Regions from separate parts of the Micromonospora sp. NPDC002296 genome, predicted to be linked through region 1. Evidence: riboswitches for the same ligand, from Rfam matches in the RefSeq annotation. Region 1 holds a riboswitch; the other holds the start of a gene.
What was found. A riboswitch is a leader RNA that binds a small molecule or an ion and turns the genes downstream of it on or off. The one in region 1 is predicted to bind thiamine pyrophosphate.

Region 1 (8,562 bases):
CCAGGTCGTACAGCCGGCCCAGCGGCGAACCGGGGCCGAGCATGTCGGCCAGCGGGTGCCCGGCCACGATCTCCTCGGCGGCGGGCCCGAGCGCGGCGAACGAGACGTGCGGGTGGTCGCTGCGCCGGGCCCCCGGCCAGCCCCGGACGGTCTCGGCCAGCGCCCCCATAAACCGGCTCTGGGTGACCGCCGGGTCGAAGCCGGGAGTCTCCGCGCGGATCACCGGCCACCAGTCCGCCGGCACCGGCGGGTTGCTCCACCCGGCCGGGTCGCTGTTCTCCGGCGTGTGGGTCGGCACCACCAGCGTGCCCTCGGGGCCGAGCACGTCGCGCAGGGCGAGGGCCACCGCCTGCGGGCCGCCGCAGACGAATCCGAGGGCCCGCAGTCCGGCGTGCACCAGCACGATGCCGCCGGGGCGTACCCCCAGGTCGTGGAGCTGCACGGCGAGCGACGCGCGGGTGTGCGGCCGGGCCGCCGCGACGCCGCCGCCCGCCGCGCCCGACGGACCCGGGACGGACGACGGACCCGGGGCGGACGGCGGCGGGGCGGGGGTCACCGCGCGGTGCCCGTGCGGGCCAGGATCGTCTCGGCGAGCGGACCGGGCGCCTCGTCGGGAATCCAGTGCGAGACGCCGGGCAGCTCGACGAGGCGGTAGTCCCCGGTGACGTGGGCGGCGCACGCCTCGGCGGCGGTGCGGCCGATCGCGATGTCCCTGCTGCTCCACACGAACGCGGTCGGCACCGGCACCGGCCCGACCGCCGCGAGGTCGGCCCGCGACATCGCCCGGTACCAGTTCAGCGCGGCGGTCAGCGCGCCCGGCTCGCGCATCGGCTCGGCGTACCGGGCCACCCGGGCGGCGTCGCCGACCCCGCCGAGCAGCTTGCGCAGGGCGGCGGCCCGCAACGCCAGCAGGACCTTCTCCGCCTTGCCCGGCTTGCGGAACAGGGCGATGTACGACGAGCGGGCCTTCTGCTCGGTGTCCGTGGCCAGCGCGTGCGCCATCGCGGCGGGGTGCGGGACGGACACGGCGGTGAGGGTGCGCACCCGGTCGGGGTGGCTCGCGGCCAGCCCCCAGGCCACGATCGAGCCCCAGTCGTGCCCCACCACGTGCGCCGCGTCGACGCCCAGCGCGTCGAGCAGGGCCGCCGCGTCGGCGACCAGCTCGGGAAGCCGGTACGCCTCGACCGCCCCGGGCCGGGCGAGCGGCGAGTAGCCGCGCTGGTCCGGCGCGTACGTGCGCAGCCCGGCGGCGTGCAGCGCGGGCGTCACCTCGTCCCACTCGCCGCCGTGCTGCGGGAAGCCGTGCAGCAGCAGCACCGGTTCGCCGTCGGCCGGCCCGCCGGTGCGGACCTCGAACGTCAGCCCTCGCGCCTCCACCTGCATGATCGGCAGCCTACCCAGCGGGACCCGGGCTCACTCGTACCGGTTTCGCGGGGCGGGCACCTCCCGCCGGGACTCCACGGCCAGGTACGGGATCTCGGTGTCGTTGACCGGGTCCCGCCCGACCCGGTCGCTGTACCGGCCGGTGGCCTCGCCCCGGGTGTCGTTCGGCAGGCCCGAGGGGCACGTCGCCGGGCAGGCCCGGGGCCGGGTCGACGAAGTACGGCGAGATGACGGTTTCCGCACCGGGGATGAGCTGCGATTGGCTCACATTGCCCGGCGATCTTCCGAGGTGTTAGCGTCGGCGAGACAACTTCATATCCGACAGGGGAGCGCACAGCGCTGAGAGTGCGGGCACCGCCCGCAGACCCTCGAACCTGATCTGGGTAATGCCAGCGCAGGGAGTTCGGTCGACCTCCAGCCGCGCCGCCGTCCGGTAGCCCGGGCGCGGCGTGCGTCTTCTCCTGGTTCACTCAGAACTGGGAGCCATCACATGAACCACACCGACAGCAACCGCTGGCGCACGATCGACATCGTGGTCGCCTCGGTGATCGCGGTCGCCTTCGGCGTCATCTTCTGGGCCTGGGGCCTGGTCTGGAGCGCCACCGAGGGGGCGTTCGCGTTCTTCCCGCCCGCACAGACCCTGCTCTACGGGGTCTGGCTGATGCCGGCCGTGGTCGGCGGCCTGGTGATTCGCAAGCCGGGCGCGGCCCTGTACTGCGAGACCGTCGCCGCCGTCCTGTCCGCCCTGCTGGGCAGCCAGTGGGCCGGCACGGTGATCCCGCAGGGCATGGTCCAGGGCATCGGTGCCGAACTGGCCTTCGCCGCGTTCCGGTACCGCTCGTTCCGGCTGCCGACCGCGCTGCTCGCCGGGGCGCTCACCGGCCTCAGCGCCGCCCTGTTCGACTTCCTCGTCTGGAACGCCGAGTACGACCTGACCAGCTACCGAATCCCGTACGCCCTGCTCACCATCGTCAGCGCCACGGTCGTCGCCGGCGCCGGCGGCTGGGCCCTCACCCGCGCCCTGGCCGGCACGGGCGTCCTGGACCGCTTCCCCGCCGCCCGCGACTACCGCGCCCCCGTCTGACCGTGTTGATCAAGAGGCTTGCGTCAGCCGAACCCGTTCTCCGGACGCAAGCCTCTTGATCAACCAGGCTGTTCGGGTGGGGGGTTGAGGGGGTTGGTGTGGGTGGCGTCGGGATGCGGGGGTTCGGGTGGCGGCATGCCGGGCGCCGGGGCTGGGCGGTGCGGGGGGTGGACCTGCGCGTCGAGCGTGGCGAGCGGGTGCTGCTGCTCGGGCCGTCGGGGGCGGGCAAGAGCACCCTGCTGGCCGCGCTGGCCGGGCTCCTGCCCGAGGACTCCGGCGAGCAGGAGGGCACCGTCGAGGTCGACGGGGTCGACCCGCGCGCGAACCGGGAACGGGTCGGCATCGTCTTCCAGGACCCGGAGACCCAGCTCGTCATGGCCCGCTGCGGCGACGACGTGGCCTTCGGGCTGGAGAACCGGGGCGTACCGGCCGAGGAGATCTGGCCCCGGGTGGACGAGGCGCTGCGCCGCGTCGGCTTCCCGTATCACCGGGACCGGCCGACCGCCGCTCTCTCCGGCGGTGAGCAGCAGCGGCTCGCCCTGGCCGGGACGCTCGCCCTGCGGCCGGGCCTGCTGCTGCTCGACGAGCCGACCGCGAACCTCGACCCGGCCGGGGCGGCGCTGGTCCGCCGCGCGGTGGCCGACGCGATGGACGAAGACACCACGCTGATCCTGGTCGAGCACCGGGTCACCGAGGCGTTGCCACTGGTCGACCGGGTGGTGGTGCTGGAACCCGGCGGCGGGGTACGCGCCGACGGGCCGCCGGAGGCGGTCTTCGCCGCCCACGGCGACGCCCTCGCCGCCGAGGGGGTCTGGGTGCCCGGCCGGACCGTGCCGCCCCGGCACGCCGCCGCGGCTCCGGGTGACCTGTTGATCACCGCCGACCGGGTCGCCCTGCCGCCCCGCCTCGCCCCGATCGACCTCGCGGTACGCGCCGGCGAGGCGCTGGCCGTGCTCGGTCCCAACGGCGTCGGCAAGTCCACCCTGGCACTGCTGCTGGGCGGCCTGCTCCGGCCGGGGGCCGGCCGGGTGGCGGCGACCGGGGAGCTGGCCGGCGGGGATGCCCGGACTCCCCCGTACCGCTGGCGGGCCCCCGCCCTGGCGGGCCGGATCGGGTCGGTCTTCCAGGACCCGGAGCACCAGTTCGTCACCGGAACTGTCTTCGACGAGCTGGCCCTCGGGCCACGCCGCACCGGCCGGCCCGAGACCGCCGTCCGGGCCACCGTGGACGGACTGCTGGATCGGCTGCGCCTGGCGGCGCTGGCCCGCGCGAACCCGTACACCCTCTCGGGTGGGGAGGCCCGGCGGCTGAGCGTGGCAACCGCCCTCGCCACCGCGCCCCGGCTGCTGGTCTGCGACGAACCCACCTTCGGTCAGGACCGACGGACCTGGCTTGAGCTGGTCGACCTCTTCGCCGAGCTGCGCGACGCCGGGCACGGCGTGGTCACCGTCACCCACGACCCGGACTTCGTCGCGGCCCTGGCCGACCGGCGGATCACCGTGACCCGCGAACCGTCGGCGGCAACGTGACCGACAGGAACGGCGAACCGGCGGGCGGCGTGACCGACAGGAACGGCGAACCGGCGGGCGGCGTGACCAGCGCGTCCGGCGAGGTGGTGGAGGCCACGTGATCAGCATCGAACCGGTGGCGACGCCAGGCGCGCCGCTGGCCCGACGCAACCCGGTGGCGAAGGTCACGGCGGCGTTGGTCTTCTCGTTCACCCTGCTCGCCACCCTGGACCCGGTCGCCCCGGCGATCGCCCTCGTCATCGAGCTGGCCGTGCTGCCGCTGTTCGGCATCCGGTACCGGGTACTCGCCCGGCGGGCCGCGCCGCTGCTGCTCGGCGCGGTCGGCATCGTGGCCACCCTGGTCCTCTTCGCCGCCGATCGCTCCGGCCGGGTGCTGGTCGACGCGGGGCCGGTGCTGGTCACCACCGGGGTGCTGCTGACCGCGCTCGGGCTGGCGCTGCGCATGCTGGCCGTGGCACTGCCCGGCGTGATCGTCTTCGCCACCACGGACCCGACCGACCTGGCCGATGCGCTGATCCAGAACGCGAAGGCACCGGCCCGGTTCGCGATCGGTGCGCTGGCGGCGTTCCGGCTGGTGCCGTTGCTGGGCCAGGAGTGGCAGATGATCAGCATGGCCCGGCGGGCACGCGGGGTCGACGCCGGGCGTAATCCCCTGGCCCGGATGCGGCTGTTCGTCTCGACCGCGTTCGCGCTGCTGGTGGGGGCGATCCGGCGCGGCACCCGGCTCGCGGTGGCGATGGACGCCCGCGGTTTCGACGCGGGCACCCCACGCACCGTCGCCCGGCGGCAGCGGTTCCGGGCCGCCGACGGCCTGCTGGTCGCCGGGGCGGCGGCCCTGGCCGGGGCCGCGCTGGCGGTCAGCGTCGCGGTGGGCGCGTTCCGCCCACTGATCGGCTGACCGCCCCGCTGACCGGCAGACTGAGCTGCTCCGGTCCGGGTGCGTCTGTTGTCGCTGGAGCGGCGCACTCGGCAGGGCGTGTGTCGAAGTGCGAAAGACGCACAGCCACGTCTCCGGCAGCAGGCAAGCCTGATCGGTACCGATCGAAACCGACCCCTGCCCTGACGATGAGCGGAGATCTGCCAGTTCCGGAACGTTCCGGCGGCCGGGCGGCCTCCCGGGGACCGCCGGCGACGGGCCAGGCGTACAAGATCGTGCTCGATCCCGGAAAGAGTGGCCTCCCACCCGGGACGAGGCCACTCGATCCCTGATCGAGCACGATCTTGTTCCCCGATCCGGGGCGGTCCCGCGCGATCCAGCGCGATCGCGTGCGCTGTGATCGCGTGCGCTCGTACGGACCGCTCGCCCGCGCGGGGGCAGGCCTGAACGCCCGGAGCAGGCCGGCCCCCGGCAGATCCCACTCCGCTCCCACCCACGCCGAGCCGACAGCGCCGAGCCGAGCCGAGGTAGGTCGACTTCGACCAGGCTCCAGCCCGGAGGGTGCGGATCAGCTGCGGCGGAAGGCGTATCGGCGGGTCTGGCCGGCGCGCTGGGTACGGCCGGCGGGGAACTTGGACCCGCCGACCGGCGGGCCGGTCCTCGGCGGGGGCGGCGTCTCCACGGTGGGCGACACGTCCAGGGGCTCCGCCGGCGGCGATACGCGGAGCGACTCCACCGCGGGCGACAGGAGCGGAGACGCCGTCCCCGGCTGAGGGGAAGCAGCCGCCGCGACGCCGAGGCCCGGCGCGGTCACCTCCGGCGGAGACGAGCCCGTCGACGGACTCGGGGACGGACTCGGGGACGAGCCCGTGGACGGACTCGGGAACGAGCCCGTGGACGGACTCGGGAACGAGCCCGTGGACGGACTCGGGAACGAGCCCGTGGACGGACTCGGGGACGGCTTGCGGGACTTGCGGGGCTTGCGGGAACTGGGCTTGGCTGGCATACCCGGCCTCCTGACTGCTGGTGCCGGCCGCACGGCGAGCTGCTGACGCCGACTGCGCGGCGCGGCGCTGCCGCCTGGCGACGGCGGGGCGAACGGAACGGGGAGCGCCCGGGCATCCGGCCACAACAGGCACCGCGCGCAACGGCGGCGGTGGAATGCGGACGCCCGGAACAGCGGACCCGCGGCGAGAACGGCGGGTCGGCTTCCGAAAGAGGGGCGTCAGTTACGCATGTACGTGACGGTAGCCGGCCGTCCCGCCCACCGCACCCGAATTACCGGTCGTGGGCCGCCACCGGCCGGGCCGCCACCCGCCGGACCGCCACCCGCCGGACCGCCACCGGCCGGACACAAGCCGCCGGGCCGCCAGCACATCCCGCCCGGACGCCACCGCATCATGACACCGGCGTCCGGCACCACATCAGGGCACCGCGTCCGGCACCACATCGTGGCACCGCGTCCGGCACCGGGCCCCGCCGTCCGCCCACCGCGATACGGTCGCAGCACCACGGGCGACGCGAGAGGCGGCGGAAACGGATGACGCAGCAGGCGAGGGCGCAGATCGGCGTGACCGGGCTGGCGGTGATGGGCCGGAACCTGGCCCGCAACCTGGCCCGCAACGGGTTCACGGTGGCGGTGCACAACCGGTCCCCGGAGCGCACCCGGAGCCTGGTCGCCGAGCACGGCGACGAGGGCACGTTCGTGCCGTCGGAGTCCCTCGCGGACTTCGTGGCGTCGCTGGAGCGCCCCCGCGCGGTGATCGTGATGGTCAAGGCCGGTGCCCCGACGGACGCGGTGATCGACGAGCTCGTCCCGCTGCTGGAGGAGGGCGACATCGTCGTCGACTGCGGCAACGCCCACTTCGCCGACACCCGGCGACGGGAGGAGGCGCTGCGCGGGCACGGGCTGCACTTCTCCGGCACCGGCGTGTCGGGCGGCGAGGAGGGCGCGCTGCGCGGGCCGAGCATCATGCCGGGCGGCTCCGCCGAGTCGTACGCGAAGCTCGGCCCGATGTTCGAGAAGATCGCCGCCCAGGTCGACGGCACGCCGTGCTGCCGGCACATCGGCCCGGACGGCGCGGGCCACTTCGTGAAGATGGTGCACAACGGCATCGAGTACGCCGACATGCAGCTCATCGCGGAGGCGTACGACCTGCTTCGGGCCGGGCTGTCGGCGAGCCCGGCGGAGATCGCGGACATCTTCCGGGAGTGGAACGCCGGCGAGCTGGAGTCGTTCCTCATCGAGATCACCGCCGAGGTGCTGGGGCACACCGATGCGGCGACCGGGCGGGCGTTCGTCGACGTCGTGCTGGACCAGGCCGAACAGAAGGGCACCGGCCGCTGGACGGTGCAGAGCGCGCTGGACCTGGGCATCCCGATCACCGGCATCGCCGAGGCCACCTTCGCCCGGTCGCTGTCCGGGCACGCCGACCAGCGCGAGGCCGCCCGCCGGGCGTTCGGCGACGCCGGGGAGAAGTGGCAGGTCGAGGACCGGGACGCCTTCGTCGAGGACGTGCGGCGCGCACTGCTGGCCAGCAAGATCGTCGCGTACGCGCAGGGCTTCGACCACATCCGCGCCGGCAGCCGGGAGTACGACTGGGACATCGACCTGGGCGGCACCGCGACGATCTGGCGGGGCGGCTGCATCATCCGGGCCCGCTTCCTGGACCGGATCAAGGAGGCGTACGACGCCGAGCCGGAGCTGCCGTCACTGCTGGTGGCGCCGTGGTTCGCCGAGGCGGTCAGCGCCGGCGTGCCGAGTTGGCGACGGGTGGTGGTCGACGCGGCCCGGGCCGGCGTGCCGACTCCGGCGTTCTCCTCGTCGCTGGCGTACTTCGACGGGCTGCGCGCCCAGCGGCTGCCCGCCGCGCTGATCCAGGGGCTGCGGGACAACTTCGGCGCGCACACCTACCAGCGGGTGGACCGGGATGGGTCGTTCCACACGCTGTGGGGCGGCGACCGCTCCGAGGTGCGGGCGTGACGCGCGCGCCGCGCTGAAACGCGTCAGCGCCGCCCCCGGTGCGGGGGCGGCGTTGACGGACGGCTCACCAGAACCGGCGGCGCTTCGCCTTCTGCGGGCGCAGCAGGTCGGCGCCCTTGCTGAGCACCCGGCTCACGCCGGTCGGGCCGCGCCGGGCCTCCAGGGTGTGGCTGAGCCGGCGAGCTCCGGCCGCGGCCAGCGGCACGGCGACCGCCATGACCGCCCACTGGCCTATCCGCTTCTGAATCATGTGGGTTCACCTCCGTGTCGTGGCTGCTGAGAAGGTGATACCCAGCCGGGCTCGCCGGTAAGCCTGGCTCAGGTCGACGGGGCGACCGGGTTGGGCAGCGCCCCGCCGAAGCGCCGGTCCCGCTGGGCGTACAGCTCGCAGGCGTACCAGAGGTGGCGGCGGTCGAAGTCCGGCCAGAGGGTGTCGAGGAACACCAGCTCCGCGTACGCGGTCTGCCAGAGCAGGAAGTTGGAGATCCGCTCCTCGCCGGACGGGCGAAGGAAGAGGTCCACCTCGGGGATCTCCGGGTGGTAGAGGTACTTCGCGATCAGCTTCTCGTTGACCTTGCCCGGGTCGAGCCGGCCGGCCGCCACGTCGCGGGCGATCGCGGCGACGGCGTCGGCGATCTCCGCCTGCCCGCCGTAGTTGACGCAGAACTGGAGGGTCAGCGTCGAGTTCCCCCGGGACATCTCCTCG
Region 2 (8,562 bases), on a different contig from region 1:
CTCCACCCTCGCCGACCTGGCACTGTCGCTCGCCCCGCCGGCGCTGCGCGACGCCGGCCGCAAACTCGCCGAGACCGAGGCGGCCATGCGGGGGGCCGAGACCCGCGGCAAGTTCAGCACCGCCGCGGGCAGGGCCCAGCTCGCGTACGCGGATGCGCTCGCCGCCTGGGGCGAGACCGGCGGGTACGACGCCGAGGTGCTGTTCGACACCGTCGCCGTCATCGTGCTCGACCTGCCCTGGGACGCCGCCCGGGACCGTCCGGTGCGGACCCTCTCCGGCGGCCAGCAGAAGCGCTTCGCCCTCGAACTGCTGCTGCGCGGCCCCGACGAGGTGCTGCTGCTCGACGAGCCCGACAACTTCCTCGACGTGCCCGGCAAGCGGTGGCTGGAGGACCGGCTGCGCGAGTCGACGAAGTCGGTGCTCTACGTCTCGCACGACCGGGAGTTGCTGGCCCGCACCGCCGGCCGGGTGGTCGCCGTGGAGGGCGGCAGCGCCTGGGTGCACCCGGGCGGCTTCGCGAGCTGGCACGAGGCCAGGGTGGCCCGGCACGCCCGCCTCGACGAGCTGCGCCGCCGCTGGGACGAGGAACACCAGAAGCTGCGCGAGCTGATGCTGATGTACAAGCAGAAGGCGGCGTACAACGACGGGCTGGCCTCGCGGTACCAGGCCGCGCAGACCCGGCTGCGCAAGTTCGAGGAGGCCGGGCCGCCGCCCGTGCCCCCGAAGGACCAGGACATCCGGATGAAGCTGACCGGCGGGCGGACCGGCAAGCGCGCGGTGGTCGCCGAGCAGCTTGAGCTGGACGGCCTGACCTACCCCTTCGACCTGGAGATCTGGTACGGCGACCGGGTCGCGGTCCTCGGCGCGAACGGCACCGGCAAGTCGCACTTCCTGCGGCTGCTGGCCCGGGGCGGCACCGACCCGGAGCCGGCCAACGGCCCGGTCGACGGGGCCGCCGCGCTCGCCCCGGTGGCGCACGGCGGGACGGTCCGGCTCGGCGCCCGGGTCCGCCCCGGCCACTTCTCCCAGACCCACGACCGCCCAGAGCTGGTGGACCGCACGCTCGTCGACATCCTCTGGCGCGGCGACGAGCACCGGGCGGGGATGGACCGGCACGCGGCGATGGCGGCGCTGAGCCGGTACGAGCTGGCCGGGCAGGGCGATCAACGGTTCGGCACCCTCTCCGGCGGCCAGCAGGCCCGCTTCCTGGTGCTGCTGCTGGAGCTGTCCGGGGCGACGCTGCTGCTGCTCGACGAGCCCACCGACAACCTGGACCTGGCCAGCGCGGAGGCGCTGGAGGCGGGCCTGAGCGCGTTCGCCGGGACGGTGGTCGCGGTGACCCACGACAGGTGGTTCACCCGGTCCTTCGACAGGTTCGTGCTGTTCCGGGGCGACGGCGAGGTGGTGCAGACGTCGGAGCCGGTCTGGGACGTCGGATGAACGGCGACGAGCTGGTCGACCGGCTCTGCGGGGTGGACGGGGTGGTCGCGGTGGCCCTCGGCGGCAGCCGGGCCCGGGGCGAACACCGGCCCGACTCCGACTGGGACGTGGGCCTCTACTACCGGGGTGGCCTGGACGTGCCGGCGCTGCGCGCCATCGCCGCCTCGGTAACCGGGGCGGAGGTGGAACTGACCGCGCCGGGCGGCTGGGGGCCGTGGGTGGACGGCGGCGGCTGGCTGCGCGTCGGCGGGGTGGCGGTGGACTGGATCTACCGTGACCTCGACCGGGTGGGCCGGGTCTGGGCCGACTGCGGGGCCGGCCGGTACACCGTCGAGGCGCAGGCCGGTCACCCGCTGGGCTTCTACTCGCACGCCTATGCCGGCGAGGTGGCGCTGTGCCGGGTGCTCGGCGACCCGACCGGGGAGCTGACCGCGCTGCGGGCGGAGACCGGGTGCTACCCGCCGGCGCTGTCCGCCGCCCTGCTGGCCAGCGGCTGGGAGGCCGGGTTCCTGCTCGACGCAGCCGCCAAGGGCGCGGCGGCGGGGGACGGCGGTTACGTGGCCGGCTGCCTGTTCAGGGCGGTCGGCGTGGTCGTCCAGGCGCTGCACGGCCGGGCCGGGCGGTGGCTGGTGAACGAGAAGGGCATGATCGCCTCTGCCGGCAGGCTGCCGGACGCCCCGGTGGACTTCACCCGCCGGGCGCAGGGGCTGCTCGGCGCGGTCGGCCGCACCCCGGCCGAGCTGGCCGCCACCGTCGCCGACGCGCACCGGCTGGTCGCCGAGGCGCTCCGCTGATCCGCCACTCGGCGGGCCGTGCCCGGTCCGCCCTGCCGGGCGGCGGGTCGGCGCCCGGGGTGGACCCGCCGGTGTCGGGGCGGGTGGGCTGCGCCGGGGCCGTGGGGCGTCCGGCCGGTGGCCGCGTCGGGACGGGCATAGGGTGGATCTCGTGACTGAGATGACGTATCGACGGCTGGGCGACTCCGGGCTCGTGGTGTCCGTGGTCGGCGTCGGCTGCAACAACTTCGGCCGTAAGCTCGACCTCGACGGCACCCGGGCGGTGGTCGACGCCGCCCTCGACGCCGGCATCAACCTCTTCGACACCGCCGACATCTACGGCGACGAGCCGGGTGGCTCCGAGGAGCTGCTCGGCCAGGCCCTCAAGGGCCGCCGGGACGACGTGGTGGTGGCCACCAAGTTCGGCATGGACATGCAGGGGCGCAACGGCCCGGACCACGGCGCCCGAGGCGCCCGGCGGTACATCGCCCGGGCGGTGGAGGCGTCGCTGCGCCGGCTCGACACCGACCACATCGACCTGTACCAGATGCACGAGCCGGACCCGGGCACCCCGATCGACGAGACCCTCGCCGCCCTGGACGACCTGGTCCGCGCCGGCAAGGTGCGCTACCTCGGCAACTCCAACTTCGCCGGCTGGCAGATCGCCGACGCCGACTGGGTCGCCTCCTCCAACGGGCGGGCCCGGTTCATCAGCGCGCAGAACCACTACTCGCTGCTGGAGCGGGGCGTCGAGGCCGAGGTCATCGGGGCCTGCGAGCGGTTCGGCCTGGGCATGCTGCCGTTCTTCCCGCTGGCCAACGGGCTGCTCACCGGCAAGTACAAGCGCGGCGAGGCGGCACCCGCCGGCAGCCGGCTCGCCGGGGGCGGCCGGTACGCCGAACGCCTGGCCGCCGCGCGGTGGGACGTCATCGAGGCGCTGGAGGCGTACGCGGCCGAGCGGGGGCTGTCCCTGCTCCAGGTGGCCATCGGCGGGCTGGCCGCCCGGCCGGCGGTGACCTCGGTGATCGCCGGAGCCACCTCGCCGGAGCAGGTGCGGTCCAACGCGGAGGCCGGCACCTGGCAGCCGACCGACGACGACCTCGAAGCGCTCGACGCCATCCTCTGAGCCGGGCGGCCGTGGTCCAGCCCACTTGGCCCACCCCCTTGGCGGAGCAGCCCAATCGTCGTACGGTGACACGCAAGTGACCCACGGGAGCCCGGTGTGTACCGGGCTGAGAGGGGGGCTGATAGCCCCCGACCGTCGAACCTGATCCGGGTAATGCCGGCGCAGGGAGGAGAATTGCCGTGCCGTCCCTCGGGCGACTGCATCTGATCACCGACACCCGGCCGGGCCGGGACCCGCTCGCCGTGCTGCGCGCCGCCCTCGCGGTGGCCCGCGCCGAGCTGGTCGTCCAGGTCCGCGTCACCGACGACGCCACCGACCGCGCGGCGTACGACCTGGCCCGGCGGGTGGTCGTGGCGTGCGCGCCCTACGGGGCGACGTGCCTGGTCAACGACCGGCTGCACGTGGCGCTCGCGGTCGGCGCGGCCGGTGGGCACGTCGGCGCGGACGACCTGCCCGTGGCGGCGGCCCGCCGGGTCCTCGGCCCGGTCGCGACGCTCGGCGCGACCGCCCGGTCCCCGGGCGCCGCTGCCGACGCGGTGGCCGCCGGGGCCAGCTACCTGGGCGTCGGCCCGTGCCACGCCACTGACACCAAGAACGGCCTGCCGGACCCGATCGGCCCCGCCGGGGTGCGTGCGGTCGCCACCGCCGTGGCCGTGCCGGTGATCGCCATCGGCGGGGTGACCGCCGCGACGGTCCCGGCGCTGCGCGCCGCCGGGGCGTACGGGGTGGCGGTGGTCGGGGCGCTCTCCGCCGCCGCCGACCCGGGCCGGGCCGCCGCCGAACTGCTCGGGGCGCTGACGTGCTGACGGCCACCGGGCAGGGGCCCGTCGACGTGGCGGTGGTGGGTGCCGGGCCGGTCGGGCTGGCGGTCGCCTGGCGGTGCGCGGCGCGCGGGCTGCGGGTCGAGGTGCACGACCCGGCCCCCGGGTCGGGCGCGTCGTACGTCGCAGCCGGGATGCTGTCACCGGTCGCCGAGGCGTACTTCGGCGAGCACGAGCTGACCGGGCTGCTCGCCGCCTCCGCCGCCCGCTGGCCCGGGTTCGCCACCGAGCTGGCCGAGGCCGCCGGGACCGGGTTCGGGTACCGCACCGAGGGCACCCTCGTCGTCGGGTTGACCAGCGACGACCTGGCCGAGGCGCGGCGGTTGTGGACGTACCAGCGCGGGCTGGGATTGCCGATCACCCCGCTGCGCCCCTCGGAGCTGCGCGACCGCGAGCCGGCGCTCGCCCCGCGGGTGCGCGGCGGCGCGGTCGCCCCCGGTGACCACCAGGTCGACCCCCGGCGGCTGGTCGCCGCGTTGCGGATCGCCGCCGAGCGGGCCGGCGCGACCCTGGTCGCCGGCCCGGTGCGGGAGCTGTCCGACCTGGACGCCCGGGTGACCGTCGTCGCCGCCGGCTGCGGCGCCGCCGCCCTCACCGGGCTGCCGGTACGGCCGGTGAAGGGGCAGATCCTGCGGCTCCGCGCGCTCGGCGGCGGCCCGCCGGGCTTCCGGCACGTCATCCGGGGGTACGCCGACGGCGAGTCCGTCTACCTGGTGCCCCGGGACGGCGGCGAGGTGGTGGTCGGCGCGACCGTCGAGGAGCGCGCCGACACCCGGGTCACCGCCGGGGCGGCGCTGCGGCTGCTGCGCGCCGCCGTCGACCTGGTTCCCGAACTGACCGAGTACGACCTGGCGGAGGCGTCCGCCGGGCTGCGCCCCGGCACCCCGGACAACGCGCCGATCATCGGGCCGCTGCCCGGCCGGCCCGGGGTGCTCGCCGCCACTGGGCACCACCGGCACGGCATCGTGCTCACCCCGGTCACCGCCGACCTCGTCGCCGAGCTGGTGGTCACCGGGGAGGCGGACCCGCTGCTCGCCCCCTTCACCCCCGAGCGGTTCGCCGGCCACCGCCGGCACGGCTGACCGGGTCCCGACGCGACCGACCGCGTCCCGACGCCACCCGCGTCCGGTGCCACTGACCACGTCCGGCACGACAGGTCGCTGCCGGGTCGCCTTCGAGGAGGAGCACGCACATGGAACTGACGGTGAACGGCGCCGGGCGGACGCTGCCCCCCGGTGCGACCGTGGCAGACCTGATCGTCCTGGTCACCGGGCAGCGCGGCGGCCTCGCCGTCGCCGTCAACGGCGAGGTGGTGCCGCGCGCCGGCTGGCCGGCGACCGCGCTGCGCGACGGCGACCGGGTCGAGGTGCTCAGCGCCGCCCAGGGCGGGTGAGCGGGATGCCCGTCGCACCGGCGCACCCCGACCGGGCCACCCCCGAGCCGGCGCCCCTCGCCCTGGGCGGCGAGACGTTCGCGTCGCGGCTGATCCTCGGCACCGGCGGCGCGGCCAGCCTGCACGCGCTGGAACAGGCGATCCGGGCCTCCGGCACCGAGCTGGTCACCCTCGCACTGCGCCGCGTCGACACCGCCCCCGGAACCGCCGGCGGGCTGCTCGACCTGCTGGAGCGGTGCGGGGTGAAGCTGCTGCCGAACACGGCCGGCTGCCACACGGCCGGCGAGGCGGTCAAGGTCGCCCACCTGGCCCGCGAGGCGTTCGGCACCGACTGGGTGAAGCTGGAGGTGATCGGCGACGAGCGCACCCTGCTGCCCGACGGGGTGGAACTGCTGCGCGCTGCCGAGGAGTTGGTGTCCGACGGGTTCACCGTGCTGCCGTACACGTCGGACGACCCGGTCCTGGCCCGGCGGCTGGCCGACGTAGGCTGCGCCGCGGTGATGCCGGCCGGCGCGCCGATCGGCTCCGGCCTGGGCATCAACAACCCGCACCACATCCGGCTGATCCGGCAGGGCGTCGACGTGCCGGTGATCCTCGACGCCGGGATCGGCACCGCCTCCGACGCGGCGCTGGCCATGGAATTGGGCTGCGACGCGGTGCTGCTGGCCAGCGCCGTCACCCGGGCCGCCGACCCGTTGGCGATGGCCACCGCCATGCGGTACGCGGTCCGCGCCGGCCACCTCGCCGCCGGTGCGGGCCGCATCCCCCGCCGCTTCCACGCCCTGGCCTCCACCCCCGACGAGGGAAGGCCGGACCTGTGACCCGCACCGGTACCGCCGATCCTGGTCGCGGTCGGCCCCCGGCGGGTCCACCTTCCACCAGAGTCGCCCGGGTCCCGGCGGGCATTGTCGTGCTCACCGATCGGTGGCAGGCGCGGCGGGGGCTGGTCGACGTCGTGGGCGCCGCCGTGGCCGGGGGAGTGCGGTGGGTGGTGCTGCGCGAGAAGGACCTGCCCCGCGCCGAGCGGGCCGCCCTCGCCGCCGACCTGCGCCCGATCCTCGCCGGGGCGGGCGGCACCCTGGTCGTCGCCGGCCCCGACCCCCTCGGTGGGGACGCCGTCCACCTGCCGGCCGTCGGCCCGTACCTGCCGCCGCGCCTCGGCCTCGTCGGCCGCTCCTGCCACGACGCGGCCGAACTGGCGAGACTGACCACCGAGGACTACGCCACCGTCTCGCCCGTGTATCCGAGCAGGTCGAAGCCGGGGTACGGCCCACCGCTGCGCCCCGCCCGGCTCGGCGAGCTGATCCGGCTCAGCCCCGTGCCGGTCCTCGCCCTCGGCGGCGTCGAGACCCCGGCCCAGGCCAGCGCCTGCGTCGAGGCGGGCGCCGTCGGGGTGGCGGTCCTCGGCGCGATCATGCGGGCCGACGATCCCGCCGAGGCAGCCGCCGCGCTGGCCATTCCCTTCGAGACGCCGCGAACCGGGCACGACCACGCGGCGGCCACCGGAAGGCGCGGGTGACCGGCGTGACGCCGACGACCGTGCTGACCATCGCCGGCTCCGACTCCGGCGGGGGTGCCGGCATCCAGGCCGACCTCAAGGTCTTCGCGGCCCTCGGCGCGTACGGCACCAGCGTGCTCACCGCCGTCACCGCGCAGAACACCCGGGGCGTGGACGCCGTCCTGCCGCTGCCGCCGCGCACGGTCACCGAGCAGCTCGACAGCGTGCTCGGCGACTTCCGCGTCCGGGCGGTGAAGACCGGGATGCTCGGCACCCAGACCGTCGCCGACGCGGTCGCCGGGGCGGCCCGGGCGGGTCGGCTGCCGCACCTCGTCGTCGATCCGGTGCTGGTCGCCACCAGCGGGCACCGGCTCGGCGTGGTCGGGGCGGTCGAGCGGCTGCTGCCGTACGCGGAGGTGGCGACGCCGAACTGCGCGGAGGCCGCGGCCCTCACCGGAGGTCCGGTGACCACGGTCGAGGAGATGGTCGCCGCCGCCCGGGCGCTCGTCGCCGGCGGCCCGGCGCACGTGGTGGTCACCGGCGGCGACGTGGACGCCGGCGGCGACGCGGTCGACGTGCTGCACGGGGGCGGGGCGACCGTCCTGCTGCGCGCGCCCCGGGTGCCGACCCGGCACAGCCACGGCACCGGCTGCTCGTTCTCGGCGGCGATCGCCGTCCGGCTGGCGCTGGGCGATCCGGTGCCGGTGGCCGTCGCAGCCGCCAAGGAGTACGTCACCCGCGCGCTGACCGGCGCGCGGGACTGGGAACTGGGCGCGGGGCACGGCCCGCTGGACCACTTCGGCTGGTCCGGATGACCACCAGGGAGGCTGTCATGCAGGCATGACGCGGCCTGATCCGTCCGCCCGGGCAGACGTCGGAACGGGGCGGCCGGGCGGACAGCCGGCGTGGCGGGGCCGGTGGGCGGGACCCCACCGCGCCGGGGGTCCTCGCCGTCAGTCCCGGTGGTGGCGACCGGAGGAACGCAGCGACCGTTGGCCGGTGCCCTCCGGCCCGCCGTCCTTCTCCGGCACGGGACGGGCCAGGCCGGTGACCCAGTCGACGTACTCCTCGTCCTGTGCGGGCAGCGGCTGTTGTTCCCGGCGGTCGTCCTGCTCGGTCGCGGGTGCCGCGTCGTCGGCGGTCCGGGCCCGGTTGCGCCGGAACAGGGCGCGCCGGAGGCGGGACCGGCTGGTGGCCGGGTCCTCGGGCACAGCACCGGCCGCCACCGGGCTCGTGCCGCCCGGCCCGGCGTCGACCGATTCGGCGTCGTCCGGTCCGGGGCCGGTCCGGTCGCCGTCGACCGGTCCGGGGTGGGTGGCCGGTCCGACGCCGTCTCGTCCGCCGTCGGCCCGGCCCAGCTCGCTCGGTCCGGGCTCGGCCGGCCGGGGGGCCGGGGGCTGCTGCCCGGCCGCGCCCCGGCTGTCGGTCGTTGTGGGGCCGGCCCGCCGGACGGCGTTGCCGAACGCGTCCCAGCTCGTCACCCGGCCCAGATCGGGAAGGGGCCGGCGGG

Region 2: it holds a riboswitch for thiamine pyrophosphate, as region 1 does, so the genes downstream of both, ABT023_RS05315 (thiamine phosphate synthase) here and ABT023_RS19025 (ECF transporter S component) in region 1, are expected to answer to the same signal.

The regions. Positions count from the first base shown of each region.
Region 1 is NZ_JBEOWQ010000023.1:75,611-84,172, reverse strand. Features, by position in the region: partial or broken gene ABT023_RS19040 (AAC(3) family N-acetyltransferase) at 1-397, opposite strand, end outside; gene ABT023_RS19035 (alpha/beta fold hydrolase) at 553-1,383, opposite strand; gene ABT023_RS19030 (hypothetical protein) at 1,414-1,626, opposite strand; TPP riboswitch at 1,697-1,802, shown strand; gene ABT023_RS19025 (ECF transporter S component) at 1,874-2,467, shown strand; gene ABT023_RS19020 (ABC transporter ATP-binding protein) at 2,581-3,996, shown strand; gene ABT023_RS19015 (energy-coupling factor transporter transmembrane component T family protein) at 4,094-4,894, shown strand; gene gnd (NADP-dependent phosphogluconate dehydrogenase) at 6,414-7,856, shown strand; gene ABT023_RS19005 (hypothetical protein) at 7,921-8,106, opposite strand; gene ABT023_RS19000 (isoprenyl transferase) at 8,175-8,562, opposite strand, start outside.
Region 2 is NZ_JBEOWQ010000004.1:174,591-183,152, reverse strand. Features, by position in the region: gene ABT023_RS05330 (ABC-F family ATP-binding cassette domain-containing protein) at 1-1,441, shown strand, start outside; gene ABT023_RS05325 (nucleotidyltransferase domain-containing protein) at 1,438-2,235, shown strand; gene ABT023_RS05320 (aldo/keto reductase) at 2,378-3,340, shown strand; TPP riboswitch at 3,414-3,525, shown strand; gene ABT023_RS05315 (thiamine phosphate synthase) at 3,520-4,146, shown strand; gene thiO (glycine oxidase ThiO) at 4,140-5,243, shown strand; gene thiS (sulfur carrier protein ThiS) at 5,354-5,554, shown strand; gene ABT023_RS05300 (thiazole synthase) at 5,560-6,375, shown strand; gene ABT023_RS05295 (thiamine phosphate synthase) at 6,459-7,073, shown strand; gene thiD (bifunctional hydroxymethylpyrimidine kinase/phosphomethylpyrimidine kinase) at 7,079-7,867, shown strand; gene ABT023_RS05285 (hypothetical protein) at 8,006-8,562, opposite strand, start outside.